Regions from separate parts of the Nocardioides eburneiflavus genome, predicted to be linked through region 2. Evidence: predicted binding sites of a transcription regulator. Region 2 holds the regulator's gene; the other holds the start of a gene.

Region 1 (10,898 bases), 520 kb from region 2:
GGCGGGTCAGCTGTCCTCACGCCCCTACCGCCTCACGATGCCGGTTGCCACCGACGTCGAGGAGGTCCAGCGGCTGCTGCGTCGCGGCGACGTGCGCGCGGCCGTGCGGGCGTACGGCGGGGACCTGCTGCCCGGCACCGACTCGCCCGCGCTGGTGCAGATGGGGGACTACCTCGCGGTGAGCGTCCGCGAGGCCCTGCTCGCCAACCCCGACGCCGACGCGGTCCTGCGCTACAGCGAGCTCGCGCCCTACGACACCGCCGTGGTCGAGGCATGCCTCGCGACCCTGCCGGTCCACCACCCGGTCGCGCCGCTGCTCAAGGGCAAGCTGGCCGCCTCCGACGGATGACCGACCTGCGGAGCACGATCGCGTTCGTCGCTGCGCTCGCGACCGCGCTCGCGCTGGCGGCGTGCAGCCGCGGTCCGGACGGACCGGCTCCCGACCCCGTGACCGCGTCCAGCGAGGCCCCTGACGCCGGCCCCTGGCAGACGGTCGTCGACGAGGAGACGGGGATCCGGTTCGACTTCCCCGTGGCGGCGACGCCGGTCGAGGAGGAGCAGGTCGTGGCCGGACGCCGCTTCCCGACCTACACCTACGCGCACCAGACCGGCGGCACCGAGCTGGTCGTGGTGCTCGAGGACGTCGGGCTGCGGCTCCGGCTGGTCCCCAAGGACATGGTCCGCATGATCACGGGCACGCTCGAGGGCGCAGGCGACGAGAGCATCCGGTGCGGACGGGTGCGCGGCGGCGCGCGGCGACTGCGTACGACGTGCCGGTCGGTGGACGAGTCGGGCAACGAGCGGATCTGCATGGGCATCGCGCTGGCCTTCCGCGAGGTGGTGTCCACCTCGATCGTCGCCCACACCGCCGGCCCCGACGAGGGGGTGCACGCCTACCAGGTCAACGGCGCCGCCAAGAAGATCGCCGACAGCATGCGGGCCGGCGGCGAGGTGGTCTGAGCCGCTCACCCAGCCCCAACCATCTCCCAACCACGGCGACCTAGGTTCGGCACCAGGAGTGACCCACCTCACACTGGAGCGGCCAGATGACGAAGATCGAACTCACCGTCGACGGGGCTGCGGTCTCCGACGACGTCGAGCCCCGGATGCTGCTGGTGCAGTACCTGCGCGAGGAGCTCGGCAAGACCGGAACCGTGATCGGGTGCGACACCTCGAACTGCGGCGCCTGCACCGTCCACCTCGACGGCACGAGCGTGAAGTCCTGCAACGTGCTCGCCGTCCAGGCCAACGGGCGCACGGTCACGACGATCGAGGGGCTCGCCGACGCTGCCGAGGGTGAGCTGCACCCCGTCCAGGAGGCGTTCCGCGAGTGCCACGGCCTGCAGTGCGGCTTCTGCACCCCCGGCATGATCATGCAGGCCGTCGACCTGCTCGCCGAGAACCCGGACCCGACCGAGGAGGAGGTGCGGCTCGGCATGGAGGGCAACCTCTGCCGCTGCACCGGCTACCACAACATCGTCAAGAGCGTGCTCCACGCAGCCGAAGGAGCCAAGGCATGACCGCCACCCAGGACCGACCAGCTGCGGAGATCGGCAAGGACCGGCGCCGCAAGGAGGACCAGCGGCTGATCACCGGCCGTACGCGCTGGACCGACAACATCACCCTGCCCGGCATGCTGCACCTGGCGATGGTGCGCAGCCCCTTCGCCCACGCCACCATCACCTCGATCGACGTCGAGGCCGCCAAGGCCTCGCCCAACGTGGTCGCGGTGCTGAGTGGCAAGGACTTCGGCGACGAGCTCGGCGTGTGCATCAACGCCTGGCCGATCACGCCGGACCAGAAGACGCCCGGACACTCGCCGATGCCCGCCGACCGGGTCGCCTTCGCCGGAGAGATCGTCGCCGTGGTGGTCGCGCGCAGCGCGGCCGAGGCCCGCGACGCGGCCGAGCTCGTCGACGTCGAGTACGAGGAGCTGCCCGCCGTCGTCGGCATCAAGAAGGCCCTCGAGGACCAGGTCCTCGCGCACCCCGACCTCGGCACCAACAAGTCGGCGCTGTGGGTCTTCGACTCAGGCGACGCCGGCACCGGCGGCGACGTGGAGGCCGCGATCGAGGAGGCTCGCGCCAACGGCATCGTCATCGAGCGGGAGTACCGCCAGCAGCGGCTCATCCCCGCGTTCATGGAGCCGCGCAGCGTCGTGGTGGACCCCACCGGGGAGCAGATCACCATGTGGTCCGCGACCCAGATCCCGCACATCCTGAGGTTCGCCCTGGCGGCCACCACCGGCGTGCCCGAGTCGAAGATCCGGGTCATCGCCCCCGACGTCGGTGGTGGCTTCGGCGGCAAGCTCCAGACGACCCCCGAGGAGTGGATCGCCTGGGCCGTCGCGCGACGCCTGTCCAAGCCGGTGAAGTACACCGAGACCCGCAGCGAGAGCCTGCTGGCAGCCCACCACGGTCGCGACCAGGTGCAGACGCTGACGCTGGCGGCCGACAAGGACGGCAAGGTCACCGGGTTCAAGGTGCACCTCGACGCCGACCTGGGTGCCTACGTCGCGATCGTCGGCGGCGGTGTCCCCGTCCTCGGCGCCTTCATGTTCAACGCGATCTACAAGTTCCCCGCCTACCGCTTCGAGTGCCAGACCGTGCTCACCAACACCACGTTCACCGACGCCTACCGCGGCGCCGGCCGGCCGGAGGCGACCTACGCCGTCGAGCGGCTGATGGACGAGCTCGCCGCTGAGGTGGGCGTCGACCCGCTCGAGATCCGCGAGCGCAACTGGATCACGCACGAGGAGTTCCCGTTCACGACCGTCGCCGGCCTCGAGTACGACACCGGCAACTACGAGGCCGCCACGGCCAAGGCGAAGGAGTCCTTCGGCTACGACGCACTGCGCGCCGAGCAGAAGGAGCGCCGAGAGCGTGGTGACCGCGTCCAGCTCGGCATCGGCGTCTCGACCTTCACCGAGATGTGCGGCCTCGCGCCGAGCCGGGTGCTCGGCAGCCTCGACTACGGCGCGGGTGGCTGGGAGCACGCGACCGTCCGGATGACCCCGCTCGGCAAGGTCGAGGTCGTCACGGGCGCGAGCGCCCACGGGCAGGGCCACGAGACGGCGTTCAGCCAGATCGTCGCCGACCGGCTGGGCGTCCCGTTCGAGGACGTGGAGGTGCTGCACGGCGACACCCAGGTGTCGGCGAAGGGCCTCGACACGTACGGCTCCAGGTCACTGGTGGTCGGCGGCGAGGCGCTGGTCCGCGCGGTCGACAAGGTGATCGACAAGGCCAAGGTCCTCGCCGCGCACCTGCTCGAGGCCAACGCCGACGACCTCGACTACGCCGACGGGAAGTTCACCGTCCGCGGCACCGACCAGGGCAAGGCCATCCAGGAGCTCGCGACGGCCACCTTCGCGGGGCACGACTACCCCGAGGGAATGGAGCTCAGCCTCGACGCCGACGCGACGTACGACCCCGTCAACTTCAACTACCCGCACGGCACGCACCTGTGCGCCATGGAGGTCGACACCGAGACCGGTGCGGTGAAGATGCGGAAGTACACCTGCTGCGACGACATCGGCGTCATCGTCAACCCGCTGATCGTGGCCGGTCAGGTGCACGGCGGGCTGGTGCAGGGCATCGCGCAGGCGCTCTGGGAGGAGGCCGTGCACGACGAGGCCGGCACGCTCGTGAGCGGGTCGTTCGTCGACTACCTGCTCCCCACGGCGGCCGACACGATCTCCTTCGACGTGGTGCACACCGACGAGCCGAGCGTCTGCACGACCAACACGCTGGGCACCAAGGGGGTCGGCGAGGCGGGCACCATCGCCTCGACGCCGGCGGTCGTCAACGCCGTCGTCGATGCCGTACGCCACCTCGGCGTCCACGACATCCAGATGCCCTGCACGCCCGAGCGGGTGTGGCGGGCGATCCACGCCAACGACGGCGACGCGCCGACCCCCGAGGCGGCGATGCCGCACTTCGAGGAAGGCGCCCTCAACCAGGACAGCACGGACGGAGCAGGCCAGTGATCCCGGTGAAGTTCGACTACCTCGCACCCACGTCGGTCGAGGAGGCCATCTCGGCGCTCGGGCAGCACGGCGACGACGCGAAGATCCTCGCCGGCGGGCAGAGCCTGCTGCCGGTGCTGCGGATGCGCCTCAACGCCCCCGAGGTCGTCATCGACCTCGGCCAGATCCCATCCCTCCGGGGCATCCGCGACGACGGCGACGCCATCGTGATCGGCGCGATGACGACCCACCACGACGTGCGCGACGACGACCTCGTCAAGGAGCACGCGCTGCTGCTGTCCAAGGCGGCGGCCGAGGTGGCCGACTCGCAGATCCGGCACCGCGGCACGTTCGGTGGGGCGCTCGCCCACGCCGACCCCGCGGGCGACCTCGGCGCGCCGGCGCTCGCCCTCGGCGCGCAGTTCGTGATCGCGGGGCCCGGCGGGACGCGTACGGTCGAGGCGTCCGACTTCTTCGTCGACCTCTTCGAGACCGCGATCGGCGACGACGAGATCCTCACCGAGGTGCGCATCCCCAAGCACACCGGGTGGGGCGCCCACTACGAGAAGTTCGTCCGCGTCGCCCACCAGTGGCCGATCGTGGCGGTCGCCGCCACCGTGAGGGGCTCGATCGACGAGGCACGCATCGGCCTGACCAACATGGGCTCCACCCCGCTGCGGGCCACCGCCAGCGAGCAGGCCCTGGTGGGTGCGAGCGCGACCGAGGACGGCGTACGCGCCGCGGCCGACCTCGCCGCCGAGGGCACCGACCCGCCCTCGGACCTCAACGGGGCGGCCGACTACCGCCAGCACCTCGCCCGGGTCCTCACCGGGCGGGCGGTCCTCAAGGCCGCGGGGGTGCAGTAGTGGAGCTGAACCACCGGTTCACCGTCCCGATCGGCGTCGAGGAGACCTGGGCGCACTTCAACGACATCGCCTCGGTCGCCGAGTGCTTCCCGGGCGCCCAGGTGACCGAGGCCGACGAGAGCTCCTTCTCGGGGTCGGTCAAGGTCAAGCTCGGGCCCATCGCCCTCCAGTACAACGGGAGCGGCACCTTCGTGGAGAAGGACGCGGACGCCCACCGGTTCGTCGTCGACGCCAAGGGCAAGGACAAGCGCGGCAACGGCACGGCCGGCGCGAAGGTCACCGTCTCCATGAGCGACGCGGGCGGGTCGACGGACGTCTCGGTCGAGACCGACCTGGCGATCACCGGCAAGCCCGCGCAGTTCGGGCGCGGTGTCATGCAGGACGTCTCGGACAAGCTGCTCGGCCAGTTCGTGGCGTGCCTCGAGCAGCGCCTCGCGGCGCCCGAGCCCGCGCCGGAGGAGGAGACCCCGGTGGGAGCGGCCGCCGCGGCCTCCGTGGCCGCCTCCGCCCCGGCGGCGCCCGGGGCACCGGCGGCGCCGCCCGCCGCGCCACCCCCACCACGGCCCGCGCCGGAGCCCGAGGCGCTCGACCTCGGCAGCGCGGTGCTGCCAGTGCTCCTCAGGTCGTACTGGAAGCAGGCGGCGGTCGCGCTCGTCGTGCTCGTGGTCCTGAGGAGGCTGCTCAGAAGACGTTGAGGGGGCGGAACTGGACGGAGATCCGCGGCCCGGCGTTGGCCACTTTGGGAACGGCGTGCTCCCACGTGCGCTGGCAGGAGCCGCCCATCACCACCAGGTCGCCGTGCCCCATCGTCAGCGCGATCGACGCCCCGCCGCCCCGAGGCCGCAGCAGCAGGCGGCGCGGGTCGCCGACGCTGACGATCGCGACCATCGTGTCGGCGGTGCGGCCGCGACCGATCGTGTCGCCGTGCCAGGCGACCGAGTCGCGACCGTCGCGGTAGAAGCAGCAGCCGGCGGTCACGAACGGCTCGCCGAGCTCGGGGAGGTAGTGCCTGCTCAGGGCCGTACGCGCCTCGGTCAGCGCGGGATGGGGTAGCGGGGCGTCGGCGAGGTAGGTGTGGACCAGCCGGGGGACGGCGACGACAGAGTCGTACATCTCGCGTCGCTCGGCACGCCACGGCACCTCGTCGACGAGTGCGGAAAACACGGCGTCGGGGTCCGGGAGCCAGCTGCGTTGCACGTCGACCCACGCTCTGCGGGCCAGCAGGCGACGCTCAGGCGACAGTGCCACGGAATCCGTGGTGCCGTCGGCGAAGAGGGACGTCTGGTAGTCCACGACAGCAGCCTACCCCATCGATCGAACGTGCGTTCGAACATCGAACATCAAGATTTGGTCAAGTCAGCACCACAGAGTTGGTCAATTTGCAGACGCCGGTCCAGCCCAGTCCTAGCCTCGATGCATGGATCCGGTCGATGTCGTCGTCCCGCGGCAGCGGGCGCTGAAGCACGTCCAGGTCCGCGAGCACGTCCGCAGCCTCATCGAGGCGCAGCCGCCGGGCTCCGCGGCCCCGTCCGAGCGCGAGCTCGTGGCCCGTTTCGGCGTGGCGAGGATGACCGTACGACAGGCGCTCGACGCCCTCGTTGCCGAGGGCCTCCTCGAGCGCATCCCCGGCCGCGGCACCTTCGTCGCGCAGCCCCCCAAGACCGCCGGTCGCCTGACCTCCTTCACCGAGGAGATGCGCCGACGCGGGATGCTGCCCGAGTCGCAGACCCTGCTCGCCCGCGTGGAGCAGGCCGGCCCCGGTGTGGCCCGCGCTCTCGACATCTCGCCCGGCGACCCGGTGCTGCACTGGCGACGGCTGCGCCGCGCCGACCAGGCCGTCGTCTGCGTCGAGGACGCCTACCTCAACGAGGTCCTGCTGCCGGGGTTCCTCCAGCACGGCACGCCCACCAGCCTCTACGAGGCGCTCGCCGCTCGAGGCCTGCGACCGACCGAGGTCGAGGACTCCATCAGCGCCGACCGTGCCAGCGCGGACGAGGCGGCGATCCTCGAGATCGCCGAGGGCGACCCGGTGCTGCGCCACGCCCGTCGTGCGGTCTCGGACGGCCGCATCGTCGAGGTGTCGCGCACCTGCTACCGGCACGACCGCTTCACCGTCTACCTCCAGCTCAACGACCGCTGACCCTCACCCGCGGCCGAGCCCGGTGAGCTCGCGCTCGAGGTTGGCCCGCGCCTGCGCCTCCCACAGCCCGCGCCCCTGCGCGGTGTGGAACAGGTGCGGCTTCGCCGCGAGGTCGGCGAGGACGGCCGCCCGGCCTGCCCGGAAGTCGGCGTCCCCGACGTGCGCGAAGTCGGCCCGCACGCCCGCGACGTAGGCGTCGTAGCGCTCGCGCGGTGCCGCCAGGACGGCGAGGTCGGCGTCGCTGAGCGCGCAGCCCGCCGGGTCGCCGTCGTCCGGCCGGTGGTGCGCCGTCATCCGCACCAGCCGTGCCACCTCCTCGGCGTACATCGGCGGCAGCGCCCGCTCGGCCCAGCGGGCCGAGCGCTCCTCGTCGTCCTCCGCCCCCTGGTAGACCGCGTCGTGGAACCACGCGGCGAGCCCGACGACGGTCCGGTCGAACCCGGCACCCGCGGCGGCCAGCTGGTCGAGCCGGTCGAGGACCTCCGACAGGTGCAGGAGGTCGTGGTAGCCGGGGCGGTCCCAGGCGACGAGCAGGTCGTCGCGGAGGTCGTGGTGGTCGGGGAGCGGCCACCGCCGGGCGAGCGTCACCGGCGCGCGTCCTGGAGCTCGCGCGCCTGCGCGTGCCCGGACGCCATCGCCCACCGGATCGCACCGGTCGAGACCTTGCCCAGCGCGCGGCCGACGGTCCGGTCCAGCGTGGCGTCGAGGACCCGCGGGTGGGGAAGGCCCAGCTCGCGCCGCTGCCACTCCGGCGTCAGCGACACGGCCGCGCCGACGAGGGAGAGGTACGCCGGGCGCGCGGCGAGCGGCAGGTCGGGGTGCCAGACCAGGAACGAGATGGCGTCGCGCGCGGCGGGGGTCCCGGCGAGCTCGGGCCGGTACGCGTCGAGGGTCGCGCGCAGGCCGGCCTCGGTGATGGGCGGGTCCGTCACGCCGAGCAGGCCCGCGACGTGCGCGGTCTGGGCGAGGTACTCGTCGCGCTCGGCCCCGACGAGCGGCTGGTGGCCGAACCGGTCGTGCGCGAGCAGGAAGCTGTCGACCTCGGCGGCGTGCACCCAGCCGAGGAGGTGCGGGTCCGAGGCGGCGTACGGGGTGCCGTCGGGCAAGGTGCCGGTCACCGACTCGTGCGCGCGCTGCACCGCGCGGATGACCTGGCGGGCGTCCTGCTCGGCTCCGAAGGTGGTCATCGCGATGTAGGTGGAGACCTGTGCGAGGCGCCCCCACATGTCGCCGCGGTAGCCGGAGTGGTCGGCCACGCCCTGCATCGCCGCCGGGTGCAGCGACTGGAGCATGATCGCTCGGATGCCGCCGACGAACATCGACGCGTCGCCGTGCACGCGCGTGATCGGCGAGCCCGGCGCGAACCACCGCGGGCCGGGGGTGCCGTGCACGCGCTCGCGGTTGCGGGGGCCGTCGGGGCCGGCGACCTTGCGGAACAGCTCAGCGCCCACGCGTTCGCGGAGGGTCACGCTCCCGAGGCTAGCGAGGGACGCCAATGCAGGTCAGGCCTCGGCGGCCAGGTCCCCTGCGTCGACGATCCGGTAGGCGTACCCCTGCTCGGCGAGGAACCGCTGCCGGTTCTGCGCGAAGTCGGCGTCGACGGTGTCGCGCGAGACGATCGTGTAGAAGTGCGCCGTACGGCCCTCGGTCTTGGGCCGCAGCAGCCGACCGAGCCGCTGCGCCTCCTCCTGGCGTGAGCCGAAGGACCCGCTGACCTGGATCGCCACCTCGGCCGAGGGCAGGTCGATGGAGAAGTTGGCGACCTTGCTCACCACGAGCAGGTCGATCTCGCCGGCGCGGAACGCCTGGAAGAGGCGCTGGCGCTCCTTGACCGTCGTCTCGCCCTTGATCACCGGGGCGTCGAGCAGCTCGCCGATCTCGTCGAGCTGGTCGATGTACTGGCCGATGACCAGCGTCGGCTGCCCGGCGTGCTGGCGCACGAGGTCGCGCACGACGTCGATCTTGGCGTGGGTGCAGGAGGCGAGTCGGTAGCGGGTGTCGGGGTCGCTGGTGGCGTACGCCAGCCGCTCGCCGTCGGGCAGGGTGACCCGCACCTCGACGCAGTCGGCCGGTGCGATCCAGCCCTGGGCCTCGATGTCCTTCCACGGCGCGTCGTAGCGCTTCGGGCCGATGAGGGAGAAGACCTCGCCCTCGCGGCCGTCCTCGCGCACCAGCGTCGCGGTGAGGCCGAGCCGGCGGCGGGCCTGGAGGTCGGCGGTCATCCGGAAGATCGGCGCCGGCAGCAGGTGCACCTCGTCGTAGACGATGAGGCCCCAGTCGCGCGCGTCGAGGAGCTCGAGGTGCGGGTAGACGCCCTTCCGCTTGGTCGTCAGCACCTGGTAGGTCGCGATGGTGACCGGGCGGACCTCCTTGACGGCGCCGGAGTACTCGCCGATCTCGTCCGCGGTCAGCGACGTGCGGGCGACCAGCTCGTCCTTCCACTGGCGCGCGCTGACGGTGTTGGTGACGAGGATCAGGGTGGTGGCCTGCGCCTGCGCCATCGAGGCCGCCCCGACGATGGTCTTGCCCGCGCCGCAGGGGAGCACGACGACGCCCGAGCCGCCGTCCCAGAAGGACTCGGCCGCCTCGCGCTGGTAGGGCCGCAGCGTCCAGCCGTCCTCGGCGAGGTCGATCGCGTGCGCCTCGCCGTCGACGTAGCCGGCGAAGTCCTCGGCCGGCCAGCCGAGCTTGAGCAGCGCCTGCTTGAGGTTCCCGCGCTCGCTCGGGTGCACCGCGACGGAGTCGTCGTCGAGGCGCGAGCCGACCATCCCGGCGATCTTCTTGGCGCGCAGGACCTCCTCGAGCACCGGGCGGTCGGTCGAGGAGAGCACGAGTCCGTGGACGGGGTGCTTCTCCAGGCGGAGCCGGCCGTAGCGGCCCATCGTCTCGGCGACGTCGACGAGCAGTGCGTGCGGGACGGCGTACCGGCTCCAGGTCAGCAGCGCGTCGACCACCTGCTCGGCGTCGTGGCCGGCCGCGCGCGCGTTCCACAGGCCCAGCGGGGTCAGGCGGTAGGTGTGGATGTGCTCGGGCGAGCGCTCGAGCTCGGCGAAGGGCGCGATGGCCTTGCGCGCCTCGCCGGCCGAGGGGTGGTCGACCTCGAGCAGGAGAGTCTTGTCCGACTGGACGATGAGGGGGCCGTCGTTCACCGAGTGGCCGCCTTGGCGTCCGGCTCGTTCCTCGCCTGCTCAGCCCGGCGCTGCCGGGCGCGGAAGGCCGCGACGTTGGCGCGCGAGGAGCACCGGTCCGAGCAGTAGCGACGCGACTGGTTGGGCGAGGTGTCCACGAAGACGTGGTCGCAGCGCGCCTCGGAGCAGATCCCGAGACGGGTCGCGCCGAGGTCGCACACGAGGTTGGCCAACCCCATCAGCGCCTCGCCGATGAGCAGCTCGGCCACCGAGGCGGCGCGGTTGGCCACGTGCATGTGCAGGTTGTCGGGGTCGTGGTCGGAGATCATCGGCGTCACCGGGTGGCGCTCGAGCAGGCCGTTGAGCGAGCTCACGACCAGGGACACGTCGTCGACGTCGGAGGCCTCGAACACCGCCCGCAGCTCGGAGCGGAAGGCCTGCAGGGCCTCCACGTCACCCTCGACGACCGAGCGGTGCAGCCACGAGCGGTCCGCGAGGTGCGCGCGCAGCGCGTCCTCGTCGGGCAGCTCGGCGTTGACGAGCGCCGCCGAGCGCTCGGCGTACCGGATGAAGTCCATCCGTCAAGGTTACTGGCCGAGCATCGGAGTGACGGGGGCCCCGCGGCGTTGTGCGGGGGAGCGAAGCGGAGGAGCAGAACGTCGTGGGGTGTTCTTCACGCTTGTCGGACGCCGGTGATCCGGTGCACCGCGAACTCGCGCACGTCGTCGGCGCGGTGGTCGTACGCCGCGAGCCGCCCGCCGTCGAGGCGGCGCGGGTCGACGACCCGCTCGCCGGTCGCC
Region 2 (10,898 bases):
TCACCAACCACTCCCTCCTCGCGATCGACGCGGTCGAGGACGTGCCGATGATCCCCGACTACGACACGGTCGTGATCGACGAGGCCCACGAGCTGACCGCGCGCGTCACCCAGGCCGCGACCGACGAGCTCGGCGTCTCCGACATCGAGCGTGCCGCCCGGCGCGCGAGCCGGTGGACCGTCGAGGCAGCGGGTGACCCCGCCGGCGACCTCGAGGACGCCGCGCAGCAGCTCGCCGAGGCGTTCGAGGCGACGCCGCCGGGCCGGATCGACCAGGTGTCGACCCAGCTCTCCGACGCTCTCGTGCTCGTCCGCGACGCCGCGCGCGCGTGCCTGTCGGCCTTCCCGCGCGAGTCCGGTGGCGAGGGCGAGCCCGACGCCGGACGCACCCAGGCCAAGGGCATGGTGCAGGAGGTCTTCGCCAACGCCGAACGGATGGCGGCCGGCTCGCAGGCCGACGTGCTGTGGCTCGGGGAGGCGCGCGACCGGTTCCCCGCCCGGCTGCACGTCGCCCCGCTCCAGGTGTGGGGCCCGATGCGCGACAAGCTCCTCACCGACAAGACCGTCGTCTTCACCAGCGCGACGCTGATGCTCGGCGGGGAGTTCGGCGCCGTCGCCACCTCGCTCGGCCTCAAGCCCACCGAGCGCGTCGGCCACCAGGTCGCCACCACCGACGCCGACGACGCGCTGCCGTGGAAGGGCATCGACGTCGGCTCGCCGTTCGACTACGGCCAGCAGTCCATCCTCTACGTCGCCCGCCACCTCCCGCAGCCCGGTCGCGACGGCCTCGGCGCCGCCCAGCTCGACGAGATCTGCGACCTCGTCGACGCCCTCGACGGCCGCACGCTCGGCCTGTTCTCCTCCCGCCGCGCGGCCGAGACGGCCGCGGAGGCCGTATGCACCCGCCTGCCGCACCTCACCACGCTCGCGCAGGGCGACGCGCAGCTGCCCGAGCTGGCCAAGCAGTTCGTCGAGGACCCGCACACCTGCCTGTTCGGCACGCTGTCGCTGTGGCAGGGCCTCGACGTCCCGGGCGACACCTGCCAGCTGGTGATCATCGACCGCATCCCGTTCCCGCGGCCCGACGACCCGCTCATGTCCGCGCGCCAGCGGGCCGCCGACCAGGCCGGCGGCAACGGCTTCATGCAGGTCGCCGCGACCCACGCGGCGCTGCTCCTCGCGCAGGGGGCCGGCCGGCTGATCCGTACGACCTCCGACCGCGGCATCGTCGCGGTGCTCGACCCGCGCCTGGAGACCGCTCGCTACGGCCGCTTCCTCAAGGCGTCGCTGCCCCCGATGTGGTCGACGACCGACCCCAGCCTCGTACGCCAGGCGCTCAAGCGGCTCGGCCAGTCGGCCTGACGTCAGGCCGGGGCCTGATAGCCGAGGACCTGGTAGTCCCGGGCGTACATCCGCGCGACCAGCTCGCGCAGCTCGTCGGAGACCTGCCGGTCGCGGCCTCCGGGGGCGGTCTGGTTCATCGGCGCGGTCGGTACGGCGGGCGCGCCGATCCGCTCGCACACCTCGGCGAAGTCGCGGTCGAAGGTCTCGATGCGGCCCACGAAGTCGACCCGGTTGAGGTCGATCATCCGGCTCTGCAGCGTCAGGTGTTGGTCGGTGCCCGGGACGGCCGACAGGTCCTGCGCGGCGGTCCACCGGGCGAACTCCTCGACCCGCTGCATCCGCTGGTGGGTGGCCGGGTCGAAGTCGTAGTAGTTGTGGTCGACGACCTTGTCGTGCCACGCCGAGACGAACCGGTCGAGCGGGTCGCGGACGAACGCGAACGTGAAGTAGTCGGCGAAGCTCGCCAGCGGGTAGCGGATCCGCATGGCGTGGTCGACGTCCATGCTCACGCCGTGGGTCTCGCAGTGGTGGCGGATCGTGCGGGTCGCGACCTTGGCCACGCGGTACCAGACGAACCGGTGGCTGTGGCTGATGGTGAGGTTGTACGCCAGGGGGCTGAGCCACGCGGACTGCTCGCCCGCCGCGGCCAGCCGGTCGACCTCCGCCTCCGCCGCCGGGGTCAGGCGGCGCCGGTTGCCCGGGCGCGTACGGAAGAGCAGCGGGTCGGGGCGGGCGTCGGGAGCGTCGGGGCCGGCGGAGGACATCGGCGCGAGGCTACTACGGCACTCGTGGTTTCGAGGCTCGCTTCGCTCGCACCTCGACCACCGAAGGGACGACCTGACTTCGCTGGTTGAGGTGCGAGGAGCGCCAGCGACGAGCCTCGAAACCTCTCTCACCGGCGGGGCAGCCGAGACCGGCCGTCGTACCCGCCGCGCGGCGCCCCCACGCCGAAGAAGTCCGCCAGCGTCGGCGCGACGTCGATCGTCGCGGCGCGCCTCGACGACGTCACCCTGCGCGGCACCCGGCGGTGGCCGCCGGCGAGGAAGAACGGGATCGGCATCGTGGCCGGGTGGCCGTGGTTGCCGGGGATCGGGTTCGACCACTGGTCGGGGTCGCTGAACCGCCAGCCTGCCTTCGCGTAGACGACGACGTCGCCGCCGAGCGGGCCGGTGCGCAGCGCGGGCGTCACCCGCGGGTCGTGCGCGGCGAGCACTCCCGGCACCGCCGAGGCCAGCGCGCGCATCCGCTCGACGGCGGCGTCGAGCAGCGCGGGGTCGCCGGTCCAGTAGAGGAGGTCGGCGCCGCCGTTGTCGGCGATGGCGACGTTGCCGGCGAGCAGCGGGTCGGCCTCGAGCACCGGGGTCAGGTGGATCAGCTGGTGGGGGAGCGACCAGTCCATCGAGTGGTCGGCGAGGACCACGACCAGCGACGTCGTCCAGCGCCCGGACGTCTTCAGCAGGTCGACGAACCGGCCCACCTGGACGTCGGTCGCGGCGAGCGCCGCCTGCCGCGCGGCCCTCGCCCCGAGCGGTCCGGTGAGGTCGGAGTGCCCGAGCCGGTCGATGTCGCCGAGGTTGACGAGCACCAGGTGGGGGTCGTGCTCCTCCACCATCGCGAGCGTCGCCTCCATCGTGAAGAGGTCGGGTGCGTGGCCGGAGACCGGGACGATCGGCGCCGGCTCCCAGCGGTGCGTGGCCCGGCCGCCGAAGATGCCGTAGAGGTACTCCTTGCTGAGCACGGTGCCCGTCGTGAGGCCGTTGCGGTTCAGCCGCTCGATGATCGTGCGGACCCGGATGTCCTCGGGGCGGTCCATGTCGCGCACCTCGCCGGTCGTGCGGTCGAGGATCGAGTTGGCCGGTACGCCCGACCGGTCCGGCCGGACGCCGCTCATCATCATCACGTGGTTGGGGATCGTCTCCATCACCGGCAGCGACGTCGCCCGCGGGTGGTGGAGGCCGCCGTCGCGCAGCGCGCTGGTGCGGGGCATGAGCTCACGCGTGATCTCGTCGGGCCGGCACCCGTCGAGGACGAGGACGTACGCCCTCCTCCGGGTGCCGGCCGACGCCGCCGCTGCAGCTCGCGGCAGGCTCGAGGTGGCGGTGGAGATGGCGACGCCGGCCGCTCCTGCGACCAGCAGCGTGCGTCGCCCCGTACGGATCTCCTCGCGACCGCGCTCGAAGGCGCGGCTCGGAGCCGCGCGGTGGGACGGCCCGCACATCAGGCGTCCACCGGTCCGCTCGCGGCCTGCACCCGGTTGGTGCCGGACCTCGTCGCCCAGGAGGCGGTCCACGACGAGCCCGCGGCGCGGTCGGCACGGTCGCCGACCACGTACCAGTCCATCTGCACTCGCTCCGGCGTGACGTCGAGGACGGAGTAGCCGTGGTCGTCGAAGTTGAGGTACTTCACGTGCCGGTTGTTGGTCTGGATGACCGCCTCGACGGCGAGCGAGGAGGTGCGCGCCGGGGAGCCGGTGATGTCCTTGAGGTTGTTGGACGTGACGGAGGTGCAGACCAGCTCGACGCCGGCCGAGTCGCCGAGCGGGTAGGTCGCCGCGTCGTGGGGGAGGTCGCAGGCCCAGCCGGAGTGGATGTCGCCGGTCAGGAACACCACGTCGCGCAGCCCCTGGTCGCGGATGTGGTCGAAGAGCTCGCGCCGGTCGCGGGTGTAGCCGTCCCACTGGTCGACGTTGTAGGGCGCGCCGTCGCGAGGGAGCAGGCCGGTGACGTCGTTGACCGGGTCGACGAGGTCGTGGGGGAGCTGCGCGAAGGTGACCGGCGCGATCATGACGGGGTTGCCGACGAGCTTCCACTGGGGCCCGCCGCGCCGCAGGCGCCGCTTGAGCCAGTCGAGCTGCGCCCGACCAGCGATGGTGCCGTCCGTGCCGCCGGTCGGGGTGGGCACGGGGCTCGGCGCGGGTGTCGTGGCCTGCCGGTCGCGGTAGGTGCGCAGGTCGAGCATGCTGAGCTCGGCGAGCGCACCGAACCGCAGCGTGCGGAACAGCCGCGTGCCGTCACCCGTGGCGGCGGTGCCGGACATCCGCACCGGCATCCACTCGTCGTACGCCCGGTGCGCGGCGGCGCGACGAGCGGCGTAGTCGCCCTCCGCGGGCTGGTGGTTCTCCGCGCCGTCGCGCCAGGCGTCGTTGGTGACCTCGTGGTCGTCCCAGGTCACGATGAACGGGTGGCGGGCGTGCAACGCACGCAGGTCGGGGTCGGACTTGTACTGCGCGTGCCGCTGGCGGTAGTCGGCCAGGCCGACCATCTCGCGCGCCGGCGCGTGCGGCCTGATGTCGGTGTTGGCGCGGCCGTAGCCGTACTCGCCGGGCGCGTACTCGTAGAGGTAGTCGCCGAGGTGGATCACCGCGTGGAGGTCGTCGCGCCGGGCGAGGTGGCGGTAGGCGGAGAACCAGCCGGCCTGGAGGTTGGCGCACGACACCACGCCGAACCGCAGGCCCGCGGGCGTGGCGTTGCGGGCCGGGGCGGTGCGCGTACGCCCCACCGGGCTCGTCTCACCGCGGCAGGTGAAGCGGTAGAAGTACGCCGCGTCGGGGCGCAGCCGGGTCGCGTCGACCTTCACGGTGTGGTCGCGGGCGGGCCCGGTGCGGACCGACCCCCGGCGTACGACGTCGCGGAACCCGCGGTCGGTAGCGACCTCCCACGTGACCCGTACGCGGGGGCCGGCGCCCGAGCCCGGGTCGGCGGCCGCGGTCGGGGTGACGCGAGTCCAGAGGACGACCGCGCGCGGGAGCGGGTCGCCGGAGGCGACGCCGTGCTGGAAGGTCTCGTGCCGGGGTCGTGCTCCGACGGCCTGGGTGCCGCCGGCGACCGCGGCCGCCCCGGCGCCGCCGGCGATAACGGCCCGTCGGGAGAGGTGGGGTGAGGGGGTCACGGGTGGTTCAACGACGCACCCGCGCCGGGATTACGCCCCGCTTGGCCGCTGGTTGAGCAGGGCGCCCAGCGCCCGTGTCGAAACCCCCGCTTGGCCGCTGGTTGAGCAGGGCGCGCAGCGCCCGTGTCGAAACCCCCGCTTGGCCGCTGGTTGAGCAGGGCGCCCAGCGCCCGTGTCGAAACCGAGGCGAGTCGAGGCCTTGGTTCCGACACGCTCGTTCCTCGCTGCTCAACCAGCGGGACGTTCGGTCGTCCGGCGGCTTTGGCCGCTGGTTGAGCAGGGCGCGCAGCGCCCGTGTCGAAACCGAGGCGAGTCGAGGCCTTGGTTCCGACACGCTCGTTCCTCGCTGCTCAACCAGCGGGACGTTCGGTCGTCCGGCGGCTTTGGCCGCTGGTTGAGCAGGGCGCGCAGCGCCCGTGTCGAAACCGAGCGAGTCGAGGCCTTGGTTTCGACACGCTCGTTCCTCGCTGCTCAACCAACGGGACGTTCGTTCCTCGCTGCTCAACCAGCGGGACGTTCGTGCCTCGCTGCTCGACCAGCGGCACGCGCGCTCAGCCGAACGGGATGCGCCCCCGCAGCGACTCCGGGTCGTTGACCGGCTGCTCGCCGGTCTCCTTGATGACCTCGCGCGCCTTGTCGACGCTGTCCCAGACGTTCCAGAGGACGACGCCGCGGACCTGGCCGGACTTCAGGTAGTAGACGACGCCCGTGCCGATCTCGCCGTCCTTCCAGTCCTCGACCAGGTCGAGGCGGCTGCTGGTCTCGCCGACGGCCTCGTAGCCCTCGTCGAGGATGTCGGACCAGAAGAACGGCGTGTAGTCGTACGCCGCATCGGCGCCGGCCATCACCCTGCCGGCGTGCTCGCCGGACTTCTCGGCGTGGTCGACGTGCTCGACCCGGCGGCGGCCGAGGAGGGCGTCGGGGTAGGACGCGACGTCGCCCGCGGCGTACACGTCGGGGTCGCTGGTGCGCAGGTGGTCGTCGACCACGACGCCGTTGTCGACCTCGAGGCCGGCGGCCTCGGCGAGCCCGGTGCGCGGCAGGACGCCGACGCCGATCACGGCGGCGTCGGCGACGATGTGGGAGTCGTCGTCGAGGCGGATCCGTACGCCGCCGTCGTCCTCCTCGCCACCCGAGACCGAGCCGTGCACGATGGTCACGCCGCGGTCGGCGAGCTCCTTGGTGAGGTGGGCGGCCAGGGCGCGCGGGAACATCTGCTCCTGCACGTCCTCGAGGTCGAGGACGAGGGTGACGTCGATGCCGTTCTGGATCAGCGCCGAGGTGATCTCGGAGCCGATGTAGCCGCCGCCGACGACCGCGACGTGGCTGCCCTTCGCGGCGACCGCGCGCAGCCGCTCGTAGTCGGCGGCGGTGCGGTAGTAGAGGACGCGCGGGCCGGGGTCGACGCCGAGCACGCGCGGCTCTGCGCCGGTCGCGAGCAGGAGCTTGCCGTAGCCGACGCTGCTGCCGTCGGCGAGACGTACGACGTGGGCCTCGCGGTCGATCGCGGTGACGGTGGTGTCGGTGAGGAGGTCGACGGCGTCGTCGTCGTCGAGGTCGCCGGCCAGCGAGCTGCCCTCGAGGGTCGCGTCGTCCTTGAGCCAGAGGTCCTTGGTGAGCACGGGCCGGTAGACCGGCTTGGCGGGCTCGGAGCCGAGCACGCCGATCGTGCCGCTGGCGTCCTCGGCGCGGATGCCCTTCACGGCGCTCGCCGCGGCGACCCCCGCTCCGACGATGACGTAGTCGTAGGTCTTCTCGGCGTCAGTGTTTCGGGCGTCGCTCATGCTGCCATCGTGGCCCGCGGGTGGTGGGCTTTCAACGCCCGTCCCACCCCTACGGCTCTCAGAGGCTGCGGAGCACCGCCGTCACCACGCCGAGGATCGTGGCGTCGTCGCCCGGGATCGGGTCGTAGGCGTCGTTGTGCGGCAGCAGCCAGACGTGGCCGTCCTTGCGCTGGAACGTCTTGACCGTGGCCTCGCCCTCGATCAGCGCGGCGACGATCTGGCCGTTGGTGGCGGTCTGCTCCTGGCGGATCACGACGTAGTCGCCGTTGCAGATGGCCGCGTCGACCATCGAGTCGCCGGAGACCTCGAGCAGGAAGAGCGTGCCGTCGCCGACGAGCTGCTTGGGCAGCGGGAACACGTCGGTGACCTGCTCCTCGGCGAGGATCGGGCCACCGGCGGCGATGCGGCCGACGACCGGGATGTTGACCGCGGTCGGGGCGATGTCGCCGATGCCGGTCTCGTCGACGCTCGACTCCTCGCCGTGGGACAGGGAGCGGCGCGCCGCCATCACCTCGGGGAGGAACACCTCCAGGGCGCGGGGACGGTTGGGGTCGCGCTTGAGGAAGCCCTTGCCCTCGAGCACGCGCAGCTGGTGGGCCACGCTGGACGACGACGTGAGGCCGACGGCCTGGCCGATCTCGCGCATCGACGGCGGGTAGCCCTTGGACTCGATCGAGTCCTTGATCGTGGCGAGCACGCGCTGCTGGCGCGGCGTCAGCCCGGTGGCGTCCGGGGGGCCGTCGGGCATCTCGATGACGTTCTTGTCGTCCTGCTTGGCCATGGCGTCCTCCACTGCGTGGTGCCCCCACCGTCCGCGCCGGGCGGGAGCTGTGCGCTCACCGTAGCCCTCGGTGGGCCCGAGGATCAAACACCTGTTCGAAGTCGCGTGTCGCTGGGATGGCGCTAGTGTCGGTGCGATGCAGACCTCGTGCGTCGTCACCGGTGGAGCGCGCGGGATCGGGCGCGGCATCGCGGAGCTGATGGTCGCGCGCGGCCACGCCGTCGTCATCGGCGACCTCGACGGGTGGGCGGCCGCTGCGACGGCGGCGGAGATCGGCGCGGTCGCGGGCCTCGGTCAGGACGTACGCGATCCCGCCTCCCACGTCCTCGTCGCGGAGGAGGCGGCCCGTCACGGGGCGCTGACGTCGTGGTTCAACAACGCCGGCGTCGGTGACGACGGCGCCCTGGCCGCGCTGACGGACGAGCAGGTGCGCCGCCTGGTGGAGGTCAACCTGCTCGGTACGACGTGGGGCACCCGAGCCGCGCTGGCGGCGTTCGGGCCGGCCGGGGGAGACGTCGTCAACGTCGCCTCGCTGTCGGGCCTCGGGCCGGTGCCGGGCTACAGCATGTACGCCGCGACGAAGGCCGCGGTCGTCTCGCTGTCGGCGTCGGTCAACGCCGAGGCCCCCCGCGGGGTGCGGGTCCACGCGCTGTGCCCCGACGGGGTGGACACCGCGATGCTGGCCGCGCAGGACCCCGACGGCCTCGGCTCGCAGCTGACCCACTCCGGCGGCCCGATCCTCGGCGTGGCCGAGGTCGCCGAGGCGGCCGTCGCCCTCGTGGGCTCGCGCCGCGTGGTGCGGACCGTGCCGGGCTGGCGCGGCGGGGTGGTCCGCGGCGCCGCGCTCGCCCCGGGCGTCACGCAGCACGCCGCGTCGCTGTTCGCGGCGCAGGGGCGCCGCGCGATGCGGCGCCGCGCCGCCGGCTGAGCGCGGGCGCCCGCCCGACCACTTGCCCACTCGAGCGGGCATATGTCCGCTCGAGCAGGGGCATGCTGTGCGACCGGCGACTACTCGGGTCACCAAGTGGACCGCAGGGCGCGATCAGGGCAGGCGTACCTGGCCGTGCTTCATCTTCCAGAGGAAGTACTTCTCGAAGCCGAGCTTCATCGCGTGGGCCTGCGGGCCGGGGATCAGCACGCCGTGCTTGCGCGGCGGCAGCATCTTGTCGGCGAGGATGATGACGCCGTTGTTGCCGGCGTCCATCACGCAGACCGCCGGGATGTCGCCGAACGCCTTGTGCGCGTCGGGTGCCTCGCCCCTGATCTGGGCGGCGATGTTGGTCGCCGCGACGTGGGCCTGCTGCTCGGTGGGGAAGCCGGTCTTGGGGATGCCGACCGGCGTGGGGGTCTGCCACGGGACGTCGACCGCGGCGGCGACGCCCACGGCGTACACGTCGTCGTAGGCCTCGCTCTGGTAGGTGTCGCGCACCTTCACGAACCCGTTGTCGTCGGCGAGCTTGGGCGTGTTGCGGACGACCTCCTGGCCGGAGAACGGCGGGATGATCATCGCGTAGCCGAAGTCGAGCGCGCTCCCGTCGGCGAGCACCAGCCGGCCCTCGTCGACGTGGTCCATCGCGGTGTCGAGGACGGCGTCGATCTTCTCCTTCTTGAGGAACATCCCGAGCAGGCTCTCGCCGTGGGGGAGGCCGCCGATGCCGAAGTGGCCGAGGAACGGCTCGGCGCTGACGTAGGTGAGCTTCACGCGGTCCTTGAGGCCGGCCTTCTTCAGCTGGTAGCTGGTGTTGAAGAGGAACTCGTACGCCGCGCCGAAGCAGCCGGCGCCCTGGGTCGCGCCGATGACGACGTCGCCCGGCTTCTCGCGGAACTGCCGCCAGCCCTCACCGGCGTGGATCGCGTCGTCCATCGTCGTGATGGTGTGCGCGTTGCCGCCCTCGCCGAGGCCGGGGATGACCTCGAAGCGGTTGCGGTAGCCGGTGGCGATGACGAGGTAGTCGTAGTCCTGCGGGCCGGCGGTGGTCTCGACGCGCCGGGCCTCGGGGTCGATCGCGGTGGCCTCGGCGTGGACGAACTCGACGTCGTGCTCCTCGAACGTCGGGCCGACCTTGAAGGTGATGTCGGCGCGGGTGCGCTTGCCGAACGGCACCCAGATCAGCGACGGGGTGAAGAGGAACTCGTCGGAGGAGGACACCACCGTCACGTCGACGTCCCCGTGCAGCTCGTGCTTGACCGTGATGGCGGCGGTGAGACCGCCGAAGTTGCCCCCGAGGACCAGGACCTTCTTGCGCGACATGGCTCGCTCTCCTTGTGTCGTGTGGCTGTGCCTCCACGCTCGTCGCTCCGGGGTGGTGCGGGTAGGTCCGTTGGTCCTCTCCGTGGGGGCCGTCCGGACGTCGAACAATTGTTCGCCCTGATGCTTGCGTTGTTCGAACAGGTGCTCTACCGTCGTACACATGTTCGATCGAACGCCTGATCGACACCCGGTGGCCCAGGCCACTGTCGGTGGGTCCGACTAGACATTCGCTCGACAGAGACATCCGGCTGAATCTTCCCCAGGAGGCCACCATGAGCACCCTCAGCCTTGCCCCCGCCTTTGCCCCCGTTCCCGTCCGCCGCGGCTCGACCGTACGGCTGACCCGGCGCGGGCGCCTCGTGGTCTTCGTGACCTCGCTGTTCCTCGTGCTCAGCGTGGCCTTCATGCTCGCCGGCGGCGCCGTCGGCACGGGCTCGTCCGGTGAGCCGGCGCCCACCGAGATCGTCCAGGTCGCTCCCGGCGACACCCTCTGGGGGATCGCCAGCGAGATCGCGGCCGACGGCGACGTCCGCTCGATGATGAACGAGATCGAGCGCCTCAACGCCCTCGAGTCCACCGGCCTCAGCGCCGGCCAGAAGCTCCGCGTCCCTGTCGTCTCCGACTGACGCGCGAGGCCTCCATCAGCCGCTTCGACCCCGGCTGGTGGAACCAAGGGGAAGACCGAGGGGCGGGCCTGGTGGCCCGCCCCTCGGCGCATGTGTTCTCGGTGGTCGAGCAGCGACCGTCCTTCCCGCATCGGGAATCACCGGTTGCCCGGTGGTTCCCGACAGCAATGTGGAGTCCGTGAGCCGGATAGCGGGTCGCGGACTCCACAATCTCCGCCACCGCAG

Evidence for each region. The regulator LexA, encoded in region 2, represses DNA repair genes until DNA is damaged. The targets are predictions, from matches to a motif close to TCGAACANNTGTTCGA.
Region 1: the regulator LexA is predicted to act here: its motif matches at 6,145-6,160, upstream of EXE59_RS10205 (alpha-ketoglutarate-dependent dioxygenase AlkB).

The regions. Positions count from the first base shown of each region.
Region 1 covers NZ_SRRO01000001.1:2,168,313-2,179,210, forward strand. Annotated here, with positions in the region: gene EXE59_RS10175 (transcriptional regulator) at 1-349, shown strand, start outside; gene EXE59_RS10180 (hypothetical protein) at 346-960, shown strand; gene EXE59_RS10185 ((2Fe-2S)-binding protein) at 1,047-1,520, shown strand; gene EXE59_RS10190 (xanthine dehydrogenase family protein molybdopterin-binding subunit) at 1,517-3,985, shown strand; gene EXE59_RS10195 (FAD binding domain-containing protein) at 3,982-4,830, shown strand; gene EXE59_RS10200 (SRPBCC family protein) at 4,830-5,525, shown strand; gene EXE59_RS10205 (alpha-ketoglutarate-dependent dioxygenase AlkB) at 5,512-6,123, opposite strand; gene EXE59_RS10210 (GntR family transcriptional regulator) at 6,248-6,970, shown strand; gene EXE59_RS10215 (HD domain-containing protein) at 6,974-7,558, opposite strand; gene EXE59_RS10220 (oxygenase MpaB family protein) at 7,555-8,439, opposite strand; gene EXE59_RS10225 (DNA repair helicase XPB) at 8,473-10,119, opposite strand; gene EXE59_RS10230 (CGNR zinc finger domain-containing protein) at 10,116-10,676, opposite strand; gene EXE59_RS10235 (helicase C-terminal domain-containing protein) at 10,772-10,898, opposite strand, start outside.
Region 2 covers NZ_SRRO01000001.1:1,647,707-1,658,604, forward strand. Annotated here, with positions in the region: gene EXE59_RS07750 (ATP-dependent DNA helicase) at 1-1,361, shown strand, start outside; gene EXE59_RS07755 (sulfotransferase family 2 domain-containing protein) at 1,364-2,107, opposite strand; gene EXE59_RS07760 (alkaline phosphatase family protein) at 2,236-3,561, opposite strand; gene EXE59_RS07765 (alkaline phosphatase D family protein) at 3,561-5,231, opposite strand; gene EXE59_RS07770 (NAD(P)/FAD-dependent oxidoreductase) at 5,783-7,015, opposite strand; gene lexA (transcriptional repressor LexA) at 7,074-7,796, opposite strand; gene EXE59_RS07780 (SDR family NAD(P)-dependent oxidoreductase) at 7,933-8,724, shown strand; gene EXE59_RS07785 (NAD(P)/FAD-dependent oxidoreductase) at 8,839-10,047, opposite strand; gene EXE59_RS07790 (LysM peptidoglycan-binding domain-containing protein) at 10,320-10,673, shown strand.